3 regions of the Glutamicibacter bergerei genome follow, and region 2 is predicted to be linked to each of the others. Evidence: predicted binding sites of a transcription regulator. Region 2 holds the regulator's gene; each other region holds the start of a gene.
What was found. Region 2 encodes LexA, which represses DNA repair genes until DNA is damaged. Its sites were predicted from a motif close to TCGAACANNTGTTCGA; they were not measured.

Region 1 (4,177 bases), on a different replicon from region 2:
TTGCGCAGTTCTTCTAAGGTGGGGCGAACCTGATCGTTCCACATCTCGTCGATTTCGCTGGGGAGAGTTTCATCCAAGGCTGAGGACTGGAGTTTGCTGGCCAGCGCCTTCACGGACTCTCGGTATGCGGCTCTACCTTCGGTGAGTTCTTCACGGGCTTCTAAGATGTGGCTCATGGGTGACTCGGGGAAGGCGGGTAGTCGCTCCACTAGCCCTGTGCCGAGAGCGCTCCGACGGGAGCGGTTCCCAGCAACCGAGGGTAGCCCTTCGGTGTAGTCTGCTGTTGCACGCAGGTATTCAGTGGATACCTGATCTAGGAGAACGGTTGCGCTGGGTGCCCCCAGCGCCTGGGTGAGCCGATCACGAAACCACTCAAGTTGCTGATCTAGGCTGTCCTCAAAGCGAGTTCCATCGCTGATCAAGGTGACAGCGCCGGTCTCCAACGCAATATCCAGCTCCAACCCTTCAGGGGTGTGCAGGTAATCGGTGGCTTCCTTCTTGAGCTTCAGGATCGCGGGACGCCAAAGCGCCTCCGCTTCGCGCCGTTGCGGGTGATTGGGCGGCGTTGCTGCCAACTTCCTTAATGCTTCGCGAAATTCTTGAGGGGAAATTTTCGTGACTCCAAGGCGTTGAAGAGTCTCGTTGGGAAGCTTCGCAACTGTCAGTAGGGGATTGGCAGTATTTGTATGCAACAGTGGAGTGAGTGTGTCCCTCCACGCCGCACTGGGTGCAAGAAGGTCCAGATGATCTGCATAGAGCAATGAACTTTTCAGGAGTCGCAGTTCTCCGGCAAACGATGGTTGGCCGTTGATTTTCGTCTGCGGGCTGGCACCAATGGTGACAGTGAGTCCAGAGCCTGTCGTTCCAAACGATTTTCGATTTTGACGAGACGGTCTGCGCGACGTTTTCCCCATGGAACCATTCTCTCTCATGTGTCCATTAACTTGGTTAATGACGGTTCCGGGGTGCACAGTACTTTCATTCGACGATTCCGGCTTAGTAACAACAGCACGAGACTACTCACACGTCAAAGATGGGTACCACCTGCGGGCCTGCTCTCCACTCAGCATCTGAGACTCCGTTCGACGATCTGCCATCGAAGGTGACCCGTTCGGCCCACCCTGCCCTGGTAGCCGTTCTTCTTGCGGGGAAACCAAAAACGGTCGATTTTGAACATGTAGAATTCCTTACCACTCAACATCAGTGAGAGCGGACAAAGGGGTATTGTCCTCAGTCCGGAGAGCCCACAGGTCATCGGCAAGGCGTACAGGCTCACCGAATACCAGTTGCGTCCGCTGCTCCAACTCCCCCACCGAAACCTGATAGACCCTAAACTCATCCAACATGAGCGCTACACGCAGCTGATCGAGATCCTGAGTCAAGAGGAACGCTCGCGCTTTCAACACGCCGCCTTCTTTGAAGACGATGAGTTTCCAATATTCCGAGGGCAGCCCAACCCCTCGATACACCTGGTCGCCAGGCTGGAAGACCGGCCCACCGAAGACACTCACACAGAGGTTTTCAACATCCACCTGCTCATAGAGCGCATTCTCCAGCTGGCCCCAGATCCCCTCTTGGCTGCTCTGGTTGAAGTCATCCATCTGCGGGGCGATGTTCGTGTAGAAAAAGGAATCCTCATTGGCTTGCTGCGCTTCCGCGGCTTCGCCCCACACCAGATCCGCACGGCGAGCAATATGCCCCCGATCCAGCCGATTACCCTGATACAGCTCATTGCCTGATTGGAACTCTTCAGGCAACCTCGAATCCTTGTTGAAATCAATGCCCGAACGGCTCAACCGCTTGGTTGCAGCGCCGTCGATGTTCCAGGCCACCCAGCGCGCCAACCGTCGCGACTTGCTCAGTGACAGGGAAAAGTGGGTATAAGGAATGACGTTCGACCCTTCCCACAGCACCGCGTCCTGCAAGGCCTCAGCATCCAAGATCGGCAGCGTGACGCTAGTTCCCAGGAAGTCTGGGTCGTACCCGCTCCGGTCAATCGGAACATTAGCCAGGTCTGCATCAGTGGACAAACTGAACACCACTTTCATCGAAAATCGTACGATTTTGTTCCATGAGTTTGCGCCTCCAGCCTACGGCCTGCACGGTGAACACACCCAGGGAAATCACCAAACATCAAGACCATTCGATGCGAACCGAGTCGAGGCAGGATCACGAACGAGCCTTCCTGTCGGAATCACAGGCTACATTCGAGTATTAGAATAGATATTCTAAGAAAAGGTGTTGCTGTGAAAATTGATCGAATACAGGTATGCGCATTGGCGTCCCCGCCTCAGCGCGTGATCGCGATGGCGCTGGACCGGGTGCCGGCCGGCTACCCCTCCCCCGCCCAAGACTACTCAGATACGAAGATCGACCTGTCAGAGATGCTGATCCGCGACCAGGTATCCACCTTCATTGTGCGCGTCTCAGGTGAGTCGATGCAGGGTGCGGGGATCAGCGATGGGGATGAGCTGATCGTGGACCGCTCCGTAAAGCCTCGCGACGGGCATGTGGTGATTGCGGTGATTGACGGGGAGATGACCGTCAAACGGCTGACCACCACACCCGACGGAGTGGTGTTGAAAGCTGAGAACCCGGACTACCCTGATCTGCGCGTGGCCGAGCTTAGTGATTTTCGGGTGTGGGGTGTGGCTACCACATGCCTACACCACCTCTAGAGCCACGTCAGAACTATATTGCCCATGTCGATGTGAACAGTTTTTATGTCTCGTGTGAGCGGGCTTTTGATCCGACACTGGAAGGCCGGCCGGTGATTGTGCTGTCTAACAATGACGGTTGCGCGGTCGCCCGCAGCGCCGAGGCCAAAGCACTGGGCATTGAAATGGGCGCACCGTGGTTCAAGCTCGCTGCCGACGCTGACCGAATTAACCTGGTTGCAAAGTCTTCTAATTATGAGCTGTATGGCGAAATGTCGGGGCGGGTCATGAAACTGCTGGGCCGCTTCTCCGCCTGGGTGGAGGTCTATTCCATTGATGAAGCTTTCCTGGGTGTCACTGGCACCGTCGATGAGCTGCAAGTCCTTGGTGAGCAGATCAAGGCCGAGGTGTTCCGGCTGACCGGGTTGCCGGTGTGCGTGGGGATCGCCAAGTCTAAGACCCTGGCGAAGATGGCGAACAAAACAGCCAAGCACATCACGGAGCTGGGCGGGGTGTGCGTGTGGGACCGCGCCCCAAGGACAACCACGGAGAACTTACTCGCCCGCCTTCCTACGGTCGAGATCTGGGGCATCGGACCCCGTCTGACTAAACGGCTGCGGGGCCTAGGGATCTGGACAGCAAAAGATCTGCGGGATGCCGATGAGGTGCGTATCCGCGATAAGTTCTCCATTGTGCAGATGCGCACCGTGCTAGAGCTGCGCGGCATCCCCTGCATCCCGATGGAGGAAGAACGGGTGATCAAAGATCAGCTGATCTTTTCCCGCAGCTTCTCTGATCCGGTCACTGACCGGGTGGGGATGGAGCAGGTGATGGGGATTTATGCGCAGCAGGCCTCGGCAAGATTGCACAAGCACCAGAAGCAAGCAAAGATTCTGTCTGCGTGGGCGATGACCAGCTATTACAACCAGCATCAGGATCATCAGCCAACTATCACGGTCAAGCTCCCTGGACCGAGCGCTGATCCGGTGGTGCTCACCAAGGCAGCAAAGCAGCTACTCCCCCAGATCCTGGTCGGGGTGAAATACGCACGCGCAGGGGTGGTGGTCATGGATCTGCAACCGACGGCGATGCAGGAGACGTTCGACCCGTTTGTTTCGGCGCATGAGGCGAAACAGATCGGCCCGTTAATCGCCCAGATCCGGGCTGAGTGCGGTGTGAAGTCGATTGGTTTAGGTGCTGCCGGTCTACAGCGAGGGCCAGCTTGGGAAATGCGCCGCGAGATGATGAGTCCGCGCTATACGACACATTGGCGGGAACTGATGACCGTGAAAGCAGCTTAGGTCTTTAACTGCGGTCTACGCGTATGGCGAGTGGTTGGTGCCCTTCGGGGCACCTTGGCTCGTGCTGCGTCCCGAGCTTCTTCGTATGTGGCTGCTTCTGCCTCGTAGTAGGTGACGGCCTGATTGGCTGGATTTTCTGCGGAGAAGCTAACTTTCAAGATTTTTGTTTTCTTTCGTGGTTCATTTGTCTTTGATTTATTCGCCACCACCCCCGCCTGA
Region 2 (4,177 bases):
GGCGAATGCCTGCCTTGTTACCCAAGGCAACACGAAGTACCTCGCCGATGGTGATTGCCACGTCTTCAACCGTGTGGTGCACGTCGATGTGGATGTCACCGGTGGCACGCACCGTCAAATCGATCAGCGAATGTTTGGATAGGGCGGTGAGCATATGGTCGTAGAACGGCACGGACGTGCTGATCTCCGAGGTTCCGGTCCCATCCAGGTCCAGCTCGACAAAAACTGATGATTCGCTGGTCACGCGTTCCATACGGGCGCGACGAGCGCCAATCAATTCGGCAGACATGTCTTCCTTCGCTTGTGTGTAAGTGCTATTTCTGTGCGCCCAGCAACGTGGCTAGGTGCTCTAAGAAGGCGGTGGTTTCGGATTCGGTTCCGGCGGTAACGCGCAACGTACCTTTGATTCCATTGTCGCGGACGATGATGCCGGCATCCAGCAAACCCTGCCAGATAGTGTGTGGATCTTCCAACCCGCCGAAGAAGACAAAATTCGAATCCGAGACCGATGGCTTCAGGCCGAGCTCAGTCAACCTCGTGACGATTCGATCGCGCTGCGTCTTGATCTCTTCAACTTGGGCCAGCAACAGGTCGATGTTCTTCAACGCAGCGATGGCAGTCGCTTGGGTCACCGCAGACAGGTGGTAGGGCAAACGCACTAGACGAATCGCGTCGGTTACTTCGGGAGCTGCGGCTAGGTACCCTACTCGGGCTCCGGCCAGCCCGAAGGCCTTGGACATCGTGCGCGAGATGATCAGCCGCTGACGGCCGTCAAGTAAGGTAAGCGCCGATTTGGTGTTTGCCAACGAAAATTCCGCGTAGGCTTCATCGACCACCACGATGGCCTTGGTTTCACTGGCTGCCTCGTAGACCGCTTGGATGACGTCTAGCCCCAGCGCCGTGCCGGTGGGATTGTTTGGGGAGCACAAGAAGATCACATTTGGCCGGTGGGTACGCACCTGTGCAGCGGCGGATTCGGCACTGAGTGTGAAGTCCTCGGCGCGGGTGCCAGCGATAAATTGAGTATCGGTGCCGCTGGCTAACAACGGGTACATCGAATACGTGGGGACAAAGCTCAGCAGGCTGCGTCCCGGCCCACCGAAGGCTTGCAGAATTTGCTGGAGAATTTCGTTAGAGCCGTTGGCCGCCCAGATGTTCTCGCGATCCAGGTTGTGTCCCAGGTAGTCGGCGAGCAGTTCACGCAGTTCGGTAAATTCACGATCTGGGTAGCGGTTGAGGGTAGTGGCCGCCTTGGCGACTTCTTGGGCAATGGCGTCGACTACGCTTGTTGGCAGCGGATGCGTGTTCTCGTTGACGTTCAGCTGAATGGGAACGTCGATTTGCGGCGCACCATATGGGGAAAGCCCGCGGAGGTTCTCACGCAAAGGCAGCTGACTCAGAAGTTCACTACGGTCATTCACGCATTAATTCTAATGGTGAGTTGCTCTGCGTGGTGAATCCACGACAAGAGCAGGTAACAATGGTGAGCTAATACCTAGTTCGCGAGTACCGGAATGTTGATGGTGTCCCCCGCGTAAAGCATGCCGGTATCGATCGCGTTCAACTCTTCGATATGGTTCATTGCCGCGTTAACCTCATAGCCCTGCGCATACTCACTAGCCAGACTCCATAGTGTGTCCCCTGGAATGACCGTGACTTCTACGGTTTCCAGACCGGCGGGGAGGTCGGTAGATGCGTTGGCGCTGGAGGTGAGCATCGTGAAGAAGAACGCCGCGGCGATCGTCAACAAGAAGACTGGGATGCCCACTAGGACAGCCCACCCACGACGATTGATGCGGATCTTCAGCGGCGCTTTGTCTTGCTGCGGTACGAGTGCGAGCGTAGTCATGACATTTCTCCTCAACGATTTTAATGATGCGAACTGATATTCGCATACAGACTTCGAACACTTGTTCGATACTAGTACATCTTTTCTAACAGACTCTGATCGAACTTGTCCAGACTCTTTCGAACAAATCTTTGAAAGAAGCGACAAGATCAACTAAGATTTCGAAGTAGAAGATCAGTAAGTACATCACAACATTGGGCACCGACAGTTTGAAGGTTAGAACTGAGGACCGAATGCAAGGGAAGGCAAAACCACATGTCAGCATCACAGCGCACTCCCCGGTCAAATGCCCGATCGCTGACCATACGTCAGAAAAAAATCCTCGAAACCATTCAACGCTCGATCGGCAGAAACGGTTACCCGCCATCGATGCGTGAGATTGGCGACTCTGTAGGACTTAAGAGCTTGTCCAGCGTGACCCACCAACTCGGGCAGCTGGAAAAACTTGGGTACATCCGCCGAGACCCCCGCCGCCCGCGCGCCATGGAAATCCTGCTCCCCTTGCAGCTGGCTGAAGATGGCGACTCAACTGAGGAAACCTCGGCCACACCGGAGCCGGTAGAAGATGCCAAGGTGATCGAGCTAAGCACCTCAGCCGACACCACCATGGTGCCTCTGGTCGGACGGATCGCCGCCGGCGGGCCAATTTTGGCCGAACAAACCGTCGAAGATGTATTCTCGCTACCGCGTCAGTTGGTGGGACACGGCGAATTATTCATGCTCAAGGTCTCTGGTGATTCAATGGTGGACGCCGCAATTTGCGACGGCGACTGGGTGGTTGTTCGTCGCCAACAGACCGCCGAAAACGGCGATATCGTTGCAGCACTGCTCGACGAGGAAGCCACTGTGAAGACCTTCCGGCAGCGCGATGGGCACACCTGGTTGCTTCCACAGAACTCCCGTTACGAACCGATTCTTGGTGATGCAGCGACCGTAATGGGCCGCGTCGTTTCGGTCATGCGCTCGCTCTAATCCGAGAATGTTGAAACGTTTTTAAAGTAGTCAGCCACCGTCCATGCACCGATTAGAAGTGCGTGGACGGTGGTTTTTTCATGCCTACCTAGTCGCGCTGCGCACCGGTACGGCACACGCGTTGAGCCGCTTGCAGGATCGTCCAACGTTGGATCGCCGCCGAAAGCTGCGTCTCAGTCCTGTCGGCAAGCTGCGCTGCCGTGAGGCAAATAAGCCGCGCAGCAGTACGCTGGCTCGCTGCGGGAAGCCGCGGGTCAAGCGCGGCTAGAGCAAGGTAGCGACAGAGAATTCCGGTGAACAGATCCCCGTCGCCACCGGTGTCCAGGCGTAACCCGGTGCCATGATCATCGTTGGACAGCTGCACGTTGATCGACTCAATAAGTGATCGTGCCTGAGCTAGATGTTCGGCGCTCCCGCTGGCCAATAGCGCGCCGAGCACCGTGCCTTGATTGTAGGTATAAATTGCGTGTTCAAGCTGCGGGCCGCTGGCAGTTAGCCGGATGCCGTCAAGGTAGAGTCCGGTGCGTTCATCGTGCAGATTGTGGCGCATCCAGTCCAATAGATGCTTACTGCTCTGAACATCGTTAATCCGTGCAAAGTACAAGGCTGCCGGACCGTTGGAAGGGGTGTTTTTGAAGTCCCGTTTACGTGACCAGTAAAGCCCGCCACCTAGTTTGTCGTCTTGGCCGAGTACCATCTGGCGGCCCAACGCCCGCATTGCGAGGGTGGACAACAGTGCAGGGCGCGCCGAAAGTTGCAGACTCAGCTCGTTCAGCCGGGTCGCTGCGAGAAGTAACCAGGCCATATCGTCGTAGAAGTAATTGGGGAAGCATGCGAAGTTGCGGATGAGGACGCCACGCAGCAACTGTTTAGCGCGCTTCCAGTTCGCACGTGCCTTGCTGCGGTCCCCCGCCTGCAACGCGCTGAACGCCGCATCAATGATCGCATCCAGATAGTGTGCCTGCCACCAATAATGCCATTCGGACCAGGGGCGTGCGCCTGCCTTAGGTAGCGGTTGATCAGGCAGTGCGCGCAACGCGCCGATCCAGGTACCGGGTATCCCCATCAGCCGATGCCCAAAACGTTCATGTATGTCGGCTTCGGCTGACAGGGCCAGACGGTGCCAGTGTTCGGCATCGGTAATATCGTGCGCAGCTGATGGCGAGTCTGCGTGAGGATCGTGCATTGGATCATGCGCTGTGCTCATGGACCGCTCCCAGCTGTCGAAATTCCGTGGCTGGGTACCAGCGTAGTCCGAATTCACCGATGCATTGAGCACTGTTTAGGCGCAGCCGATTAGGCGGCGAGCACCTCGGCGGCCGAGAACCAGTGGGTGTTGCGTCGAGGTTGTTGATC
Region 3 (4,177 bases), 1.6 Mb from region 2:
GTCTAGTTCAAAGCCGCCTTCACCCGGAAAAACGCGGTAGTGCCGCGACCAGGAAAGGATGTCCATGGACAGCACTGGTGCGTCGGCAAGCTGCACAAAGAAGATCTTCTCCCCTGGGATCTGGGCGATCTGCGCCGGATCGTCACCGCGCGAAAGAATGTGAAAGCTGTCAATGCACAGCCCTACGTTGTCGCGGTCAACCAGCTTCACGATCTCCCATGAATGCTGGTAGGTATCCACGTACTTGCCCCAGGCCAAGGCCTCGTAGGCGATGCGCACGCCATACTGCGCTGCGAGGTCTGCTAGGCGGCGGATCTGCGCGGCGAAAAGCTGATCGTCATTGATCGTCGCGGTGCCCACATTGGAGCACAACAGGATCAGGTCCATGCCAAGGCGCTGCATCAGCTGGAATTTTGCTTCGGCGCGGCGCAAGTTCGCCAGCAGGACCTCTTCTTCAACTCCCTCAAAATCGCGGAAGGGCTGAAAGAGGTCTAGGCTGAGCCCAAGTCGTGCGGCGAAGGCCCTGACTTCTTCGGGAGACATCGGGCTGACGGTGAGATCTTGTTCGAAGATTTCAATGCCGTCAAAGCCGGCCTTGGCGCAGGCAAGCATTTTTTCTTCGAGTGTGCCCGAGAGGCAGACGGTGGCTATCGAGGTGCGCATTAGAGTCCTGCCTCCAACATTTCCAGCAGGTGAGCGCGCATTCGTCCGGCGTCCGGGGTTAACCCGGTGATGATGCCAAAGGCATCAACTGCCTGTCCGACCGCCATATTTCCGCCATCGAGCACCTGGCATCCTAGATCGCGGGCGGCAAGAATCAGCGCGGTGTCCACCGGCCGGTAAACACAGTCGGCTACCCAGTGCCGGGAAGTGAGATTTGAAATGTCCAGCGGCAGTCCCGGGTGGTGATGCATGCCGATGGGGCTTGCGTTGAGCAGTCCGTCCACGTCGGCCAGCCGCGCCGGTGCCTCATCGGGGCGGATCGCCACAATTGCGGCGTGCGGGAAATGAGTTTTCAGTTCGGCTGCCCGTTCGGCTACCCGCGCGGTATCCGGGTCTGACAGGAATAGCTCCTTAACTCCCGCATCGAGCAGGGCAAAAGCGACCGCCGCCCCGGCTCCCCCAGCGCCTAGCTGCAGGACCTTATCCAGCTTCGCTTCGGGCAGCCCGCCGGCCAGCGCCCAGCCGAAGCCCGAGGCGTCGGTGTTATGTCCAAAGAATTTTCCGTCTTTGATAATGACGGTGTTCACCGCGCCGATGGCTGTGGCGTTCTCGCTGACTTCATCGAGGTAATCAATGACCACTTGCTTGCACGGATGGGTAATGTTGAAGGCGTTAAATCCCAGTTCGGCACCGGATTTGAGCAGTTCCCCGACGTCTTGTGCCCCGCGTTGCAGGACCGTGAGGTCAATGGGCCGGTAGAGGTAGCGCAGCGATTGCGCATCCGCTTCGCGTTCGTGCATGGGTGGGGTCAACGAAGGCAGCACCCCGTCACCAATGAGTCCGACCAGATAGGACTGAGTAAGAGTACTCACCGTGTTACCCAACTTTCCGTCATGCTTACGCAGATATTGCGCTGACTGTGATTTACATCTACTCTATATCAATGTACACATTACGTACAAGTGTACGTATAGCGCACATATTTTTGTTCTTCAGCTCGCCCGCAACAAAACAAAGGAGTTTTCCGATGCCCTCCACACGCGAACCGTCGGCCTCTCAAGTGCCCGGCACCGGGAAACGCACCCCCGTCAAGGCAGCAGTCGCCAGCTTCATGGGAAGCGCCGTCGAATACTACGACTTCTTCATCTTCGGCTCCGCCGCAGCACTGATCTTCCCGCATATTTTCTTCCCCGACGCCGACGCGAACGCCTCGGTCATGTCCTTGGCAACCTTCGGCTTTGCCTACATCGCACGACCTATCGGCGCGGTAGTCTTAGGACATTTTGGTGACCGTATCGGACGTCAAAAAGTTTTGATGTTCACCTTGGTGCTCATGGGCGCCTCAACCTTCGCTATCGGTTGCTTGCCGACCTTCGAACAAGTCGGCTGGCTCTCTCCGATCCTGCTGGTGCTCGCTCGGCTTTGCCAGGGACTCTCTGCAGCTGGCGAACAGGCCGGCGCATCCTCAATGACCCTGGAGCACGCACCTGATCACCGCCGCAGCTTCTTCACCTCGTGGACACTGACCGGGACCCAGGGCGGTCAGATCCTCGCCGCACTCATTTTCATCCCCGTCATGGCACTGCCCGATGACATCAAATACGGTATCGGCTGGCGCATCCCCTTCTGGCTTTCAGCCGTTGTGGTGCTGGTGACTTTCTTCATCCGCCGTTCGCTGCATGAAACCCCAGAGTTCGAGGAAGCGAAAAAGAGCAATAACATCGCTAAGCTGCCACTGGCAGTCCTGCTGAAGTTCCACTGGAAAGATGTCTTGCGTGTGGTGCTGTGCGCATTTATTGCCGCCGTGTCCACCGTGTACGGAACGCTTGCCATCTCTTACGGCAAGAACATCGGAAATATGGACGCCTCGATCACCCTATGGCTTGTTGTTGCAGGCAATATCGGCGCTTTGTTTACCCAACCCTTGTTCGGCAAACTTGCAGATGCCATCGGCCGCAAGCCAGTCTTCATCTACGGAGCAATCTCTTCCGCAATCGTTATGCCGTTCTACCTGCGCAGCATGGAAACAGACAATACGCTCTTGCAGTTCGCTCTTTCTGTGGCGGTCTTCTCCTGCGCTTACGCAGCGGCCAATGCCGTCTGGCCTAGCTTCTACGCCGAGATGTTCTCTTCCAAGGTGCGCTTCTCGGGACTGGCGATCGGCACTCAGCTCGGCTTCCTCATGGCCGGGTTTGCTCCGTCCATCGTGGCGGCCATGGGCGGTCTAGAACTAGGAGGCTGGGTCAAGATCAGCCTGTTCACTGCGGCAATTTCGTTGATTGCAACAATTTCCGCGTTGACCGCTCGCGAGACCTACCGGGTACCCACCGCGCAGCTGGGCAGCAGCCCGGAATTGGTGACTAAGTAACAGCAGCAAAACCTGATGCCCGGCATGAGACCCACCCTCAGATGGTGCTCATGCCGGGCATTGTGCTGCCTGGACGTACGTGATTACTACGCGTCGGTGCGGTGCCCGAGCATGCCTTGAATATGTCCGGTGACCACATCGCATCCGGGAGCATCCATCACGATCGTGTAATGGTTGGTCCCCGGCACTTCTTCGGTTTGCAGTCCGTGCAGCTTCTGCGCCCACGACTGCACATACTCTGCCGTATACAGTCCTGGCTCGGCACCCATCAGCCCCTTCGGCGAGCGCAGGAAGGTCACCGGATGACGAAGTTCTTCCAAGGCCTGGAACAGTGAAGCCCCGCGGTGAAGTTCTGCGGTATCCTCGGCCAATGCCTGATATTTTGTGGCCGGGCGCAGCTGCGGAGCGGCACCGTCCAGGTCGTACTCGATGTACTCATCAACCACGTCGTTCCAGTTGTCGACGAAGGCGGGGTGCGGTTTCCAGAACTGTTGGTACGCGGCCACCGATTCGAAGGTCATCGACAAGCGCTGCGCCGCGGGACCAAGGACCGCATCGATGATCTGCTCGTCATCCAGCCCTTCGGGAACCTGCAATGGCAGGCCACCGTCCACCAGCAGCAGCGAAGAGACCAGATGCGGGTAGAGGTCTGCGAAGACCAAGGACACGAAAGCACCCATCGAGTGCCCGATCACCGGGATCGGTCCGGCGCTGAAATGATCTGCAACCCGGGCCAGATCCGCGGCGTGCACCGGCATGCCGTAAGGTCCTGGCAGCTGGTTGCTGCGTCCCCGGCCGCGCAGATCCGGGGCGATCACGCGCACCCCGGGCAGCGCTTGGGCGACCATGCCCCAGGCTTTATGCGATGCGGTAACTCCATGAATCAGCAGTACCGTCGGAGCTTGCGGATCGGTTGGACCCCACAGCCCAACCTGTAAGTTGCCGCCGTTGACCGGCACCCATTCGGTGCGGTAGGTGTTTTCAGTCATCGGGCACTCCACCCACCGTCCATGGTGTAGGACGCGCCAGTGACCATGCCGGCCTCATCCTGCGCCAACCAGGCCACCAGTGAAGCAACCTCCTCGGGTTCCACCAGGCGTTTAACCGCAGCCTCGGTGAGCATAATCTTCTCCACCACTTCGGCCG

Region 1: a site for LexA is predicted at 2,216-2,231, ahead of ACX5K5_RS16915 (LexA family protein). Genes of this name have one in related genera too.
Region 3: a site for LexA is predicted at 1,637-1,652, ahead of ACX5K5_RS14115 (shikimate dehydrogenase). Genes of this name have one in related genera too.

What each region holds. Positions count from the first base shown of each region.
Region 1 covers NZ_JBTMZF010000002.1:78,029-82,205, reverse strand. The annotation lists gene ACX5K5_RS16925 (hypothetical protein) at 1-914, opposite strand, end outside; gene ACX5K5_RS16920 (DNA/RNA non-specific endonuclease) at 1,188-2,030, opposite strand; gene ACX5K5_RS16915 (LexA family protein) at 2,307-2,678, shown strand; gene ACX5K5_RS16910 (Y-family DNA polymerase) at 2,660-3,958, shown strand.
Region 2 covers NZ_CM137131.1:1,073,712-1,077,888, reverse strand. The annotation lists gene hisB (imidazoleglycerol-phosphate dehydratase HisB) at 1-289, opposite strand, end outside; gene ACX5K5_RS05000 (histidinol-phosphate transaminase) at 315-1,421, opposite strand; gene ACX5K5_RS04995 (LysM peptidoglycan-binding domain-containing protein) at 1,496-1,849, opposite strand; gene lexA (transcriptional repressor LexA) at 2,105-2,821, shown strand; gene ACX5K5_RS04985 (glycoside hydrolase family 76 protein) at 2,910-4,028, opposite strand; gene ACX5K5_RS04980 (DUF222 domain-containing protein) at 4,118-4,177, opposite strand, start outside.
Region 3 covers NZ_CM137131.1:3,039,402-3,043,578, forward strand. The annotation lists gene ACX5K5_RS14110 (bifunctional sugar phosphate isomerase/epimerase/4-hydroxyphenylpyruvate dioxygenase family protein) at 1-663, opposite strand, end outside; gene ACX5K5_RS14115 (shikimate dehydrogenase) at 663-1,535, opposite strand; gene ACX5K5_RS14120 (MFS transporter) at 1,691-3,031, shown strand; gene ACX5K5_RS14125 (alpha/beta fold hydrolase) at 3,118-4,020, opposite strand; gene ACX5K5_RS14130 (3-hydroxybutyrate dehydrogenase) at 4,017-4,177, opposite strand, start outside.